DNA from 4 places in the Ectothiorhodospira sp. 9100 genome. Region 1 is predicted to be linked to each of the others. Evidence: predicted binding sites of a transcription regulator. Region 1 holds the regulator's gene; each other region holds the start of a gene.
The links. The regulator sigma-54, encoded in region 1, starts transcription at its own class of promoters, with help from an activator protein. The targets are predictions, from matches to a motif close to TGGCANGNTNCNTGCTT.
Positions count from the first base shown of each region.

Region 2: the regulator sigma-54 is predicted to act here: its motif matches at 1,910-1,926, upstream of LPW29_RS08915 (flavodoxin).
Region 3: the regulator sigma-54 is predicted to act here: its motif matches at 2,348-2,364, upstream of nifE (nitrogenase iron-molybdenum cofactor biosynthesis protein NifE).
Region 4: the regulator sigma-54 is predicted to act here: its motif matches at 1,704-1,720, upstream of flgA (flagellar basal body P-ring formation chaperone FlgA).

Region 1 covers NZ_JAJNAN010000005.1:74,030-77,476, forward strand. The annotation lists gene lptB (LPS export ABC transporter ATP-binding protein) at 1-377, shown strand, start outside; gene LPW29_RS03135 (RNA polymerase factor sigma-54) at 544-2,043, shown strand; gene hpf (ribosome hibernation-promoting factor, HPF/YfiA family) at 2,095-2,418, shown strand; gene LPW29_RS03145 (PTS sugar transporter subunit IIA) at 2,426-2,893, shown strand; gene hprK (HPr(Ser) kinase/phosphatase) at 2,898-3,447, shown strand, end outside.
Region 2 covers NZ_JAJNAN010000023.1:34,235-37,681, reverse strand. The annotation lists gene LPW29_RS08925 (methyltransferase domain-containing protein) at 1-335, opposite strand, end outside; gene LPW29_RS08920 (glycine/sarcosine N-methyltransferase) at 335-1,144, opposite strand; gene LPW29_RS08915 (flavodoxin) at 2,025-2,567, shown strand; gene LPW29_RS08910 (MotA/TolQ/ExbB proton channel family protein) at 2,698-3,441, shown strand; gene LPW29_RS08905 (ExbD/TolR family protein) at 3,431-3,447, shown strand, end outside.
Region 3 covers NZ_JAJNAN010000028.1:16,293-19,739, forward strand. The annotation lists gene nifN (nitrogenase iron-molybdenum cofactor biosynthesis protein NifN) at 1-890, opposite strand, end outside; gene nifE (nitrogenase iron-molybdenum cofactor biosynthesis protein NifE) at 892-2,310, opposite strand; gene nifX (nitrogen fixation protein NifX) at 2,614-3,324, opposite strand; gene nifT (putative nitrogen fixation protein NifT) at 3,362-3,447, opposite strand, start outside.
Region 4 covers NZ_JAJNAN010000019.1:30,436-33,882, reverse strand. The annotation lists gene LPW29_RS07885 (flagella synthesis protein FlgN) at 1-454, opposite strand, end outside; gene flgM (flagellar biosynthesis anti-sigma factor FlgM) at 459-770, opposite strand; gene flgA (flagellar basal body P-ring formation chaperone FlgA) at 861-1,589, opposite strand; gene LPW29_RS07870 (chemotaxis protein) at 1,806-2,735, shown strand; gene LPW29_RS07865 (CheR family methyltransferase) at 2,866-3,447, shown strand, end outside.

The DNA of each region.
Region 1 (3,447 bases):
AAATGGAATCCCTGCTTGAGGAGTTTCAGATCCAGCACATCCGTGACAATGCCGGCGTCAGTCTCTCCGGCGGTGAGCGGCGGCGCGTGGAGATCGCCCGGGCCCTGGCCACTGAACCGGCCTTCATCCTCCTGGACGAGCCTTTCGCTGGCGTCGACCCCATCTCCGTGATCGAGATCCAGCGGATCATCACCCATCTCACGTCACGGAACATCGGCGTGCTGATCACCGACCATAACGTGCGCGAGACCCTGGGCATCTGCAACCGGGCCTATATTCTCAGCGGCGGGCATATCATCAGCCAGGGTGCGCCGGAGGATGTATTGGCCGACCCGCAGGTGCGCCGCGTTTACCTGGGGGAGAACTTCCGCCTGTGAAACCCCATGCACTCACCGCAGGCAGGGTTTTCCGGGCACGGGTCCAATTTTTGCCGGCACACCGTATAATCTCCCGTGACAGCAATATTAACGTCGGGGGCCTGCCCCCGCCTCCATCATCAGGCATCACAGACTCGGGCTCCGGCCCGATGGCGCGCATCGTGCTATGTTGAAACCTTCCGTCCAGCTCCGGCTGGGTCAAAACCTGACCATGACCCCCCAGTTGCAGCAGGCCATCCGCCTGCTGCAACTGTCGACCCTGGAGTTGCAGGCACAGATCCAGGAAACCCTGGAAACCAACCCCATGCTCGAGGCCATGGAAGGTACGGAGGCGGATCAGGACACCGCCTCCGAGGAAACGCGCGAGCAGGACCCGGCCGACACCCGCGAGACTTCAGAGGCGGCCGAGGCCGCCGCCGAGACAGAAGGCAACGCCGAAGGCAGTCAGGAGCAGATCCCCGATGAACTGCCGGTGGACAGCAACTGGGACGACATCTACGATGTGCCCCCTTCAAGCGCCGGGCAGTCGGATCACGACGGGCGCGACGTGTTCGAAAACCAGACCGGGCCCTCGGAAAGCCTGCATGAACATCTCATGTGGCAGGTGCATCTGTCGTCCATGAGTGAGCGTGACCGGGCCATCGCCTTGACCATCATTGACTCCATCAACGAAGACGGCTACCTGGCCGAACCCATCGAGCAGATCCATGCCACCCTGGCCGAAGACCGGGAAATGGATCTGGAACTGGATGAGGTGGAGGCCGTACTGAACATGGTTCAGCACCTGGACCCGGTGGGCGTGGGCGCGCGGGATCTGGCCGAGTGCCTGAGCCTGCAACTGGCACAGTTTCCGGATGAGACGCCCTGGCTGGCCCAGGCCCGAATCCTGGCCCGTGAACACCTGGATGCCCTGGGTGCCCGCGATTATAAGGGCGTGCAGCGGCGCCTGGGGCTGGATGATGGCGAACTGCAGCAAGTGATCGCCCTGATTCAGACACTGAACCCGCGCCCGGGCGGGCTCATCAGCAGCAGTTCGCCCGAATACATCATCCCCGATGTCTTCGTACGCAAGCGAGAGGGCCGCTGGCAGGTGGAGCTCAACCCGGAAATTGCGCCGCGGTTGCGGGTGAACCCCCTCTATGCCAGCTTTGTGCGCCGCGCCGATTCCAGTCAGGACAACACCTACATGCGCAACAGCCTCCAGGAGGCCCGCTGGTTCATCAAGAGCCTGCAAAGCCGCAACGAGACCCTGCTGCGGGTGGGCACCGCCATCGTCGAGCACCAGCGCGCCTTTCTGGAATATGGCGACGAGGCCATGAAACCCCTGGTGCTACGCGATATCGCCGAACAACTGGAGATGCATGAGTCCACCATCTCCCGGGTGACCACCCAGAAATTCATGCATACCCCCCGGGGCATCTACGAATTCAAGTATTTCTTTTCCAGCCATGTGGGCACGGCAGACGGCGGCGAGTGTTCAGCCACCGCGATCCGCGCCATGATCCGCAAGCTGGTTGCCGAAGAGCCTCAGGGCAAGCCCATGAGTGACAGCAAGATTGCCCAGGTCCTGGTGGATCGTGGCATTCATGTGGCACGACGCACCGTGGCCAAGTACCGTGAGGCCATGGCCATTCCGCCATCCAACGAACGCAAGCGGCTCGTCTGACATCAACCGCGAAGCCGTCTTGATCATCACCCATCCCTAAGGAGTCATCTTATGCAGATCAACCTCACCGGTCATCACGTCGACCTGACCGACGCCCTGCGCAACTACGTTAACGAGAAGTTCGAGCGCCTGGAGCGGCATTTTGACAACGTCATCGACGTGCACGTCATCCTGACCGTGGAGAAGCTGCAGCAAAAGGCCGAAGCCAACCTGTTGCTCAGCGGTAACAGCATCCATGCCGAGGCCACCCACACGGACATGTACGCCGCCATTGACGCCCTGGTGGACAAACTGGATCGCCAGGTGGTGAAGCATAAGGAAAAGCTCAAGGACCACCACCGGGCGGAAGGCTCCCACCGCAACCATATCGAGTGAATGATTCATGAACATCGGTGATCTTCTCGCCCCCGAGCGGGTGCACTGCCAGACGGACGTGAGCAGTAAGAAACGTGCGCTGGAGATGCTGGGCGAGATGCTCTCCAATCATCTGCCCAAACTCACCCAGGGCGAAATCTTTGACAGCCTGCTGGCACGGGAGCGCCTGGGCAGCACAGGATTGGGGCATGGCGTGGCCATCCCCCATGGTCGTCTGGCCGGCGCCAGCGAGGCCTGTGCCGCCCTGCTCAAGCTGGAGAAGGGCGTGGACTACGACGCCCCCGACAGCGAACCGGTGGACATCCTCTTCGCGCTGGTGGTGCCGGCGGACTGTACCGACGAGCACCTGCAGATCCTCGCGCTGCTGGCGCGGATGTTCTCCGACCCGGAGACCCTGGCCCGGTTGCGCAGCGCCTCCGGCACAGCGGATCTGCTGACCCTGGTGCGTGACTGGGACACCGAAGACACCGGATGAGCCCATGACTGACTCGCTCACCGTCAGCAACATCATGGAAGTCATGGAGGAGCGCCTGGGCCTCACCTGGGTTGCCGGCACCCTGGGGAGCGAACGGAGCATTTCGCACCGATCCACGCCCCAGGGCAGCCCGTCGCTGGTGGGTCACCTGAACATCATCCATCCCAACCAGATCCAGGTTCTGGGAAATGATGAGATGCGTTACCTGTGGTCGCTGCGCAAAAACTCCCAGCGGGACATCCTGGAGCAATTGTGCAGCGGCGCATCCTCCATGCTGATCGTGACCGACAGCCTGGAACCCCTCCCCGAGTTACGCACCCTGTCGGAGCGTCAGTCAGTACCCCTGCTGCGCACCGCCCTGCCCAGCCATGAATTGATCAACATCCTGCGTTACTTTTTCAGCAACAAGCTGGCGGAGACCACCACCCTGCACGGGGTGTTCATGGAGGTGCTGGGGATCGGGGTGCTGCTCACCGGGGAAAGTGCCGTGGGCAAGAGCGAACTGGCCCTGGAGCTCATCAGCCGGGGCCACCGCCTGGTAGCGGACGATGCGC
Region 2 (3,447 bases), on a different contig from region 1:
AGGGCCTTGTTCATCTGCCGGTCGCGCTCATTCTCCACTTCGCTCAGGTTCAGCGCCGTGACGTGGCAACCGAAGGTGGAGGCCAGGTAGCGGGCTGCGCCACCGTAACCGGCGCCGATGTCCAGTACCTTCATGTCGCGGGTCGGCTCGCCCAGCAGGTCGCCCATGTGAGCCACGGTACGACGGCTGGCATCGGGAATCGCCTCCTCGTCGGACTCGTACAGGCCGATGTGGATGTCCTCGCCGCCCCACACGCGGTGGTAGAAGTTGTCGGCGTCTTCGCTGTTGTAGTAGTCGCGGGCAGTGGCGACGGCACCTTCATACTGATTCGTCATTATTCGTTCCCCGTATATTTCTTGTCGGCTACGTGGATGAAGAAGTCCGGCTCAGTGTCGTGGTAGGTTTCCTTGAAGTCACCATAGGTTTCGATCTTCTGGAAACCCACTTCGCGCATCAGGCGGCGTACGTAAGGTTTGCGCAACGGGAACATGTTCAGATGGAACACGGACTTGTCCGGGAAGGCGTACCGGAAGCGAGCCAGGCCGTCATCCACGTGCTCCGGATGCACGGACACATTGTCACCGCAGTAGTAGAACGTGTGGGCGCTGGAATAGCCGTGATCCAGGATGGCGTCGTAGTTGCGCTGGTCCAGGATCAATACGCCGTCGTGGTTCAGGGCGGCATGGAATTCGGCCAGGGCCTTGCGGCGATCGTTTTCATTGAACAGATGGGTGAAGGAGTTGCCAAGACAGACAACGGCATCATAGCGGCCATAGATGTCGCGATTGAGTTCGCGCCAGTCGGCTTGGGTGACACGCAGGATGTGGCCCCGCTTGCGACCGTTCTCGAAGGCCTTGATCAGCATCTCGGGAGCGCCATCCACGCTGACCACATCGAAGCCAGCCTCGAGCAGTCGGATGGAGTGGAAGCCGGTACCGGTGGCCACATCCAGCACGCGCTTGGCGCCACGCTTCTTGAGCTCCTGGATGAAGAAGTCGCCTTCACTCTTCGCGCGGCTATCCCAGTCGATCAGGTCGTCCCATTTGTCGACGAATGATTCGGTGTATTCGTTCACGTAGTTGTCGGTGTCGCGACGTTCTACCGGCTTCTCGCCGAAATCCTGGTCTGACATGGTGTTGGACATAATGATGTTCCCCGCCATTGAGGTGTTTGATTTTGCGTTGCATCGCGCGGCGCTTGAGCGCCTTCACGATATCGACCACACCGCCATGACCGGGCCAATGAGTTAGACCCTGTCTGCGGTGTGTGGCCGGCGTGATGCTTGCCGGAGATGGTGTCCGCCCTCACCATCCATTCTGTGCTGACTTGTTGCAATGTCCCGTGAAGCGTCGCGATGACCCGGATGACTGCATTCACCCAATGGGTGCCGGGGCGCGTCTTCTTTGCGACGGTTGCCGCGGCCGGATCGTGGGGCACGATCGTTTCGTTGGCCTCCGGGGCAGGTAGCCCGGGTGCGGAAAAACCGTGGACGCCTTGGTGGCAGGTGGTCGCCCGATAAGGCGACAAAATACATGTAAATGTCGACTACGCTATTGCTCGCGCCAAAGACCTGCCGGGTCGCGGCTGATTACCACACTGCACTGCGTGGCGGTCACCGTATGCACCTTGAAGGTTATGCGCTGATGCATCCCTAATACCTTGGGGGACTTTACCGAAGAATGCAAGTCGCCCCTCTGAGGTTCACTGAATCTTCACGCGGAAGTTTCCGTATTTCACCCCCTGTGCCAAGTGCATGCACGCGCCTTGGAATACGCCATGTCGTGAAGCCGACATTGAGACAAATGCCCCGTTGTAGCGCGCTCTCACGCCAGCGTCAGATACTGCATTGGCGGAATAAATTAACTGCGGAAACAGCATCATACGGGAGTGGCCCGCTTATTGCCAGGGTTGGCATGGGAATTGCCCTTATCTTCGGTGAGGTCTTCCGGGGTGATACGTTTCCAGGACGCATGTCCAGGCGCTGTTTCGCTCCGTCATTCGTCTTTTACCAAGAGGGCAACTGTATGGCACGCATCGGCATTTTTTTCGGTACCACCTCTGGCAACACGCGCAAGGTGGCCAAGATGATCAAGAAGAAGTTCGACGATGAAACCATGGCAAAGCCCCTGAATGTAAACCGGGTCTCCGCCGATGAAATTGCCGGTTATGACTATCTGATATTTGGAACGCCTACCATGGGTTCCGGCCAGTTACCGGGCCTGTCGGCTGATTGCGAGGAAGAGAGTTGGGAGGAATTCATGCCAACGCTTGAGGAGGTGGATTTCTCCGGAAAGACGGTCGCGCTATTCGGTTTGGGGGATCAGGTGGGGTACCCGGATGAATTCGTGGATGCCTTGATGGAGATCCATGACGTGGTCACGGATCGCGGTGGTCGTGTAGTGGGGCACTGGCCCACGGAGGGGTATACCTTCAACACCTCTCAGGCAGTGGTGGATGACCAGTTCGTTGGCTTGGTGCTGGACCAGGACAATCAGAGCGATCAGACCGAGGCCCGTCTGGAACAGTGGCTCAAACAGATCGCTTCGGACTTCGACTTGACGGTTTGATAACCTGTGCCGCTCCGGTACTTCCTGGGGCGGTTTTTTTACCCTAGCGGTTGATAATGATTCGCAACACCATTACCATGCCGGGCTTGCGTTGTCGAAACGATGGCGGGTTCCGCGAGGTCTTACTCCGATGAATTCAGATGATACAACCCCAGGTGGCATTCTCCACGCCCTGCAGACGGTCACTGACGTGGGCGGCCCGGTGGTGGTCATTCTGCTGCTCATGTCTGTTGTTGCGCTTACCGTGATCCTTGTCAAGCTTTGGCAATTCAGCTGGTGGCGTCTGGGAGATCAGCGCAGCCTTGATGAGGCGTTGGCGCATTGGCGTCAGCATCAGGGCGATCAGGCGTTGGAGGTGCTTGCCCGATCTCGTAGTCCCGCGGCCCGGGTGATGGAAGTGGCTATCCGGGGCCGACGCGACCCGACCCTGCCTGAGCCCCTGCTTCGGGAAGAAGTGAGTCGTGTTGCCAGTCGCTGGTTGGAGACCTTGCGTGGGCACTTCCGGGTACTGGAAGTGATCGGCAGCTTGGCCCCCCTGCTGGGACTCCTGGGCACCGTCCTGGGCATGATTGTGGCTTTTCAGCAACTGGAGGCAGCGGGCAACCGGGTGGATCCCTCCGTCCTTTCCGGGGGCATATGGGTGGCCTTGATGACCACTGCTGTAGGGTTGGGCGTTGCCATCCCCGTGGTAGCCGTGCTCAATGGCCTGGAGCGCTGGCTGGAGCGTTTCCGTCACCGCCTGCAGGATGCCGTGACCCAGGTCTTTACCGTGCGGCAACCGGAATCCATCGCCCACGGGGAGAAGGCAGATACCCCGGTTCAACAGGCCCGCATCAAACTTTGGAAGGGGCGGGCGGCCTCCGATGCAGATTGAGTCCCC
Region 3 (3,447 bases), on a different contig from region 1:
GCCCGTTCCCGCTGTAAGCGCAAAGGCACCGGATTTCCGCTTAACCGGGACAGGGTGAGCATGAGTTCATCCATGGATTCCATCCCCATGAGGCTATCGAAATGCACATTGGGCACGCCGGTGCGGGCCTGAAGATGTTCCGCCGGGCTGGTCATGGAGGCCCCGATCACCAGGGTGACCACAGAAGACCCCAGGCGCTGCAGATGACTCAGCGGCGTACCGCCGGTGGTCAGTGGGGATAACCGGGCCTCCGATAGATGCCCATCCAGGGAGCCGGACAGATCCGGCACCATCAAGGGTTCCAGACCGAAGGCCTCCACCATGTCCTTGAGGGCTTCCACATCGCCCGGCGTCAGTGCAGAGCCGGCCAGGATATTCACCTGCTCCGGTGCTCCACCCACCTGACGTGACTCGGGCACCAGATGATCGATCAGGGCCGTGACTGCCAGGGCAAACCCCGTCTCGGCTGAGCCGGCAAAGTCGGGCGTCGACACCGGAACCACGGCCACATCGGCAAATTCCGGGTGCTGCAGGCGAAAATCCCGTACCACGCGCTCCACATCGGCACCCTCTGTTTCCGACAGGCCCGTGGTGAGCACGCCGATGAGATCAGGCCGGGACTTGCTACAGACCGTGGCCAGCCCCTCGATCAGGCTCTCATCGGCGCCCATGACGGCGCTGACCTGATCCATGGCGGTGGTCTGCAGCGGAATGGGTTCACGGAAGTGCCTGACCAGAAAGACCTTGGCAAAGGCCGTGCAACCCTGGGCACCATGCAGCATGGGGATGGCCCGCTCCATGCCCAGCATGGCCAGCGCGCCCCCCAGAGGCTGACTGGCCTTCACCGGACTGACGGACAAGGCCTTGTTGCGACGAATGATACGGGCCATGTCAGCAGGCCTCCGTGTGGGAATGGGTTTCAAAGGGCACACCGGCGTTGTCCCAGGGCGCGGGCTCGCGCACCCAGGGCCAAATGGGGCTTTCCAGCGTGAGGGCCAGTTGACGGGCCAGTTCCAGCATCCCCTGATAACCGGCATAGGCGGATTCGCGCTCCTGGTTGATGTCCAGGAATGGGATACGTGCCTTGAGGGCGGTGTACATGTTGCGCCCCCCGGCAATCAGCACATCCGCCCGGCATTCCTCGAAGATCCCCAGCAGGGCCTTGGGGTTGCCATCCTCGATCATGCGGGCATCCTCCCCCATGAGTTCGCGGATGCGGGCCTTGTCCTCCTCGGTGGATTTGCGGGTGCCCGTGGCCACCACCTCCATGCCCAGGTCCTGCAGGGCCGAGACCACGGACCAGGACTTGACGCCCCCGGTGTAGAGCAGCACACGCTTGCCCGCCAGCCGCTCCCGCCACGGGGCCAGTTCGGCGCGAATACGCGCCTCCTCACGGTGGATCAGGTCTTCCGTACGTTGCGTGAGATCCGCATCGTCCAGCAGGCGGGCGAATGCACGCAGGGCATGAGACATGTCGTTGATGCCGTAGAAACTGCCTTCGAACCAGGGTGTGCCGTAGGCCTCCTGGAGCTTTCGGGCCACGTTGATCATGGCCTTGGAGCACACCATCATGTTGGCCTCGGCCCGGTGCATGGTCTGCACCTGGTGATAGCGGGCATCCCCGGACAGGGTACACAGCACTCTCAGGCCCAACTCGTCCAGCAGTGGCAGCACATGCCAGAACTCGCCGGCAATGTTGTATTCGCCGATCAGGTTGATGTCGTGTACCGTGATGCTGGGGCGCTGAGCAGCCTCGGGTGGTGGGTCCGGTTCACGAGTACCCACCACCTGCTTGACCATGGACTCGCCGGCGATGCGATTGCCCAGGTTCTTCGAGCCGTAAAAGCCGGCGGCGTCCACAAACACCACCGGCACGCCCCAACGCTCCTGGGCCACTTTGCAGACCGCCTCCACATCGTCACCGATCAGAGCGGGTACGCAGGTGTTGTAGACGAAGATAGCGGGCGGGTTGAAGGACTCCACGGCCTGGCGGATGGAATGCAGCAGGCGCTTCTCGGAGCGCCCCATGATGACATCCTGCTCGGTCAGGTCGGTGGTCAGGCCCAGGCGAAACAGGTCCGGCCCGGAGGAGCGGGTGCCGCGGTTGTCCCAGGAGTTGCCGGCGCAGGCGATGGGGCCATGAACGATATGAGCCACATCCGCCACCGGCAGCAACGCGATCTGGGCCCCGTCGAAGGCGCACCCCCCGGCTGCGGCCCCGGGCTTGGGGCGGGCACAGCCGGATTTTTCCTTGGTGTTATGGTCGCATGCCGGCTCGTCCAGCAATGCCTTGATGTCCTGTGCCTTCATTGTCTGCTCCGCTGCTGAATCGGCTTTGCAGGGAGTATTGCAAGAGGCGGGCCATTTATTAAGTTATTGTTTATTGGTTGTTTGCTGATTTATTGCCGTGTAGTAAAGGCGACAATAGGGAGGTCAGACAACAAAGGAAAGGAAGGGAAAGGAAACCATGGCGCAGTGCCCACCGCGCCCCTCATCCCCGGCCCTTCTCCCCTCCGGGGAGAAGGGAGATTGGCCCCCCTAACCAAAGAGCCCCTCCCCCCTCGGGGAGAGGGGTTGGGGTGAGGGGGAAACCCCGGCACCATTCGGCGCTTTTCAGCCCTCGCCAAAACGCGCCACTGTCCCCGGCTCCCGCCCCATCACCTTCGCCAGCCAGGGCGGCGGCGTACCCTCCAGTACCGCTTGCAGACGCGCGATGACCTCAGAGGCCACGGGACCATTCGGCAACTTGATGGGATGCACGCCAACACGAATCACCTTGGCCGCCGCCGGGCCACCGATGCTCTCCACATACAGCAACTGGCAATCCGCCAATAGCTGGGCCCGAGCCGCATTGCGGTCCTCGGCCTTGTCGGCCTCCTCGGTGAAACGGATCTCCACCAGCCGTGCCGCCTCGTGGGACACCTGGTAGATCAGAAAACGGGCGCAGGACCCAAAGTGACCATCCAACTGATCACCGGTATTGGAAGCCAGGGCGATACGGATGGAACCCGGCATCTCATCTTCACCAAGGGCATCCACAGCGGGCAAATCCGGCTCCACCTCACGTTCTCCAGACAAATAGCGAACTGCCATCTCCAGGCTTTGGCTGTTGCATTCATCCTGTTCGATATCGGGGTGGCGGGTGCGTTTGAGACCCATCCTGAGATCCTTGACTGTCATCGCGGCCAGCGCTTCCACCGTGATGGGTGCACCAATGCGCTCGATGATGATCTCGAGCAACCGGGGTAGTTCAATCCCGGGCAGGACCTTCTTGGCCAGGGCAATGCGCAGGGCGCATTCACGGTCGAGGATATCGGTGGACATGGGGGTACCTCATCGGGGTTTGATTCGCTAGATTGAGTCAGAGACGCTTGGCCCGCAGGGTGATGGGCAACCGCGGGGCCTCGTCCATGGGCTCCAGGAAATAACGGGAGCCATCGGCCAGAG
Region 4 (3,447 bases), on a different contig from region 1:
TGGCCGAGAAGGCGCGGCCGTGGGGGTCGTAGAGTTCGGTGCGGGCTTCCTCTCCGCGCAGGATATGCAGCGCCTGGTCCACCCGGCGTCGGCTGGTTTCCACCACACCGCCATTGACCTGATTCAGGCGATGGCAGTGAGACATGACTTCCACCAGGCGCTCCCAGACGGGACGCAGTACACCGTCTTCGTCCCAGTCGCGCAGCACTCGGTCCATGCCATGCGCGTTGGTCTCATAACCTTCCCGTTGCAGCAATTCCGTTTGTTGACGGGTCAGCGCTTCCAGTGCTTGCACGCGGACCTGTTTATCGGCCACGGCAGCGTTCAGTTCGTCCAGGTCGCGGGATGCCAGGGCTGCGCCCTCACGCTGCAGGGCGGATTCCAGGCTGGTGGCCTCACGCACGGACTGGCTGAGGATCTGGTCCAGGTGTTCGGGGAAGGGGGTGGGGTTCATGTGATCAGAACAGATTTTCCGATTTCATGAGCCCTTCCGCCACGTCCTGGGCATTCACCTGATAACTCCCATCCTGGATGGCCTGACGCAGTTCGGCGACGCGTTTTTCGTCCACCTGGGGCTGGGAAGCCGCGGTCTGCTCCAGGTCGCTGAGGCGTCTCGCTGCCCCGGTGAGCGTGATCTTGTCGGCCGTATTGTCGGCCGGGCTCGGGGTCTGACCGGCCCCTTTGCCGCCACGAGCGCTCTCGGTGGTGCCACGACTGTCACTGGCACCCCGCGCCTGCGGCTGGCTTAGATTCTTGACTTCGATGGACATATCCGTTCCTCGCACATACAAATACCGCCTCTGATGGTCCTTTTATCGGCTCGTCCTGGGAATTCTTTAACCCGCATTATGTGTCGGGCGTCACATATTAACACCCACCACGCCGGCGGAGAGTACGCGCCCCTCCACGACGCGTCGGGATGACAGATTGCGTACCCGTACCCGGTCCCCGTAGGCGCCGTCAGCCATGGCCTCGCCCGCCATGCGCACGCTGATCGCAGCGTTCTCTGATAACAGGGTGACCCGCTCGCCGCGATGCACCAGCCGCTGCGGCTCCACCATGTGGGGCGTGAGCACGGTACCACCGCGCAGGGCGCGACGCAGCACCATGTGATTGGCGCGTTCCGGGTCTACAAGATAGCCGCTGTGCAGGCCATCGAGTGCCTTGCGTTCCAGACGTATGTCAGTTGAGGATAGTACAGCCCTGCGAGGCAGGGAACGGTCGAGCACCACGACCTCGCCGCTCACGTTCACCTGCATGGGTACATACAGGTTCCAGGGCGAGGGGCCTGGGCAGCGGACCCCCACGGTGGTGTTGCCCACCATGCGTCCTCCGGGCGGAAGATCGGCCTCCAGGGGGGCGCCGCAGGCCCGCAGTCGCAGTCTCGGATCCAGTCTTCCCGGGACTACGCGGACCTCCAGATCGTCGCCGTGATGTTGCCGGGCCTGTTCGGTGAGAAATTCCCGGGCGGCGTTGAGAATATTGGCATGAGGTTCCACCTCCGAGGCCAGGGTTGTGGGTGGCAGTACCAGTAGGCACAGGGTCAGGCACGCCAGGACGGATCTGCTCCATCCACGACGTTTACGCATGACGCGGGATCCATGGGGCGGGTGCATGAGACAGGCATGTCTGACTTGGTTCATAATCGTACTCCGCGCATTCGTTGCCGGGATTCCGGCACCGGGGGCTGTTGGTGTGAAGGGATGCAATCCCAATGCCAGATCAGGCATCAAGGATTGCCCCGAACCGCCGATAACCCGGTAGATTGGCCATGTTTATCCCCGGGTGTTCCGCAGGAGGGGCCCATGAGCGACTTGTTGGATGGTGTGAATCGGCGTACCCAGATGGTCGGGCAGAACCGCCTCGAGCTGTTGCTGTTTTCTCTGGGTACGCGACAGATGTTTGCCATCAACGTCTTCAAGGTGCGCGAGGTGATCGCCTGCCCACCACTGAATCGCATGCCCAGCGCCCACTCCGTGGTGCGCGGTGTGGCCACCTTGCGTGGGCAAACCGTCTCGGTGGTGGACCTGGCCCAGGCCATCGGTATGGCAGCACCGGAACACGAGCAAAAGGCCTTCGTCATCCTCACCGAGTTCAACCGCTCGGTGCAGGGTTTGCTCGTGGCCTCGGTGGATCGCATCATCAATCTCAACTGGGATCAGATCCGCCCGCCCCCTCGGGGCACTCACAAGGACAGCTTTTTGACGGCCGTCACTCAGGTGGAGGATCGGCTGGTGGAAATCATCGATGTGGAAAAGGTGCTGGAAATGGTGACCGGTCCCTCCAAGGATGTGGATGAGGCCCTGTCCCGGGCCATCCGCGAGGGCGGGCGGGTACGCCGGGCCCTGGTGGCGGATGACTCCTCGGTGGCCCGCAAGCAGATCGTCCGCGCGCTCGCCCAGATCGGTGTTGAGGCCATCGTGGCCAATGATGGTCAGCAAGCGCTCACCAAGCTCAAGGAAATGGCTCAGCAAGGCCCTATTGATGAACAGATCGGCATGGTGATCTCGGATATCGAGATGCCCGTCATGGATGGATACACGCTTTCTTCCGAGATCCGCCAGACAACGGATTTGTCTGGCCTGTACATCCTGTTACATTCTTCCTTGAGTGGTACCTTTAACGAGGCCATGGTGCGTCAGGCAGGGGCGGACCGATTTTTGCCGAAGTTCAGTCCCGATGAGCTGGCTGAGGCCGTGCTGGGCCACCTGCAGCCCGAAGAGGTCGGGCAGTAACGGACACAGGGCAGGGGGCTGCCATCGGCGGCAACTCGTTGCCGCCCGCGGGGCCATTTGCGGGTATACTGCGTTTTCCGGTTCATCACCGGAGGCAGGCACAATCCATTAACCGGGAAGCACCAAAACATTGTCATCAGGCCCGATCGAACCCCAGGATTACGAGGACTTCAAGATCTTTCTTGAGCGGTCCTGCGGTCTTGTGCTGGGAGATAACAAGCACTACTTGGTGACCAGCCGGCTGTCCCGGCTGATGAAGGAATTCTCCGTTGCTTCGGTCAGCGAGTTGCTCAAACTGCTCAAGCGCGGTGGCCGCTCCGGTCTGCGTGAACGGGTGATCGAAGCCATGACCACGAACGAGACCTACTGGTTTCGGGATGTCTTCCCCTTCGAGATCCTCAAGAATCAGATCTATCCGGAACTGGCCAAAAAATCCCCCGGTTCCACGGTGCGCATCTGGTGCGCTGCCTGTTCCTCCGGCCAGGAACCCTATTCCATCAGCATGGCCACCAGCGAATATCTGCAATCGCGAGCCGGCAGCCTCAGGGATGTGCAGATCCTTGGCACGGATATCTCTGGTGCCGTGCTGCGCGAAGCCAGGGAAGGCAGCTACGACTCCCTGGCCGTGGCCCGGGGGCTGTCGCTGGATCGGCGCAATCGGTTCTTCATCCAGAAGGGCGACCGTTGGGAAGTGAAGCCGGAGATCAAGGCC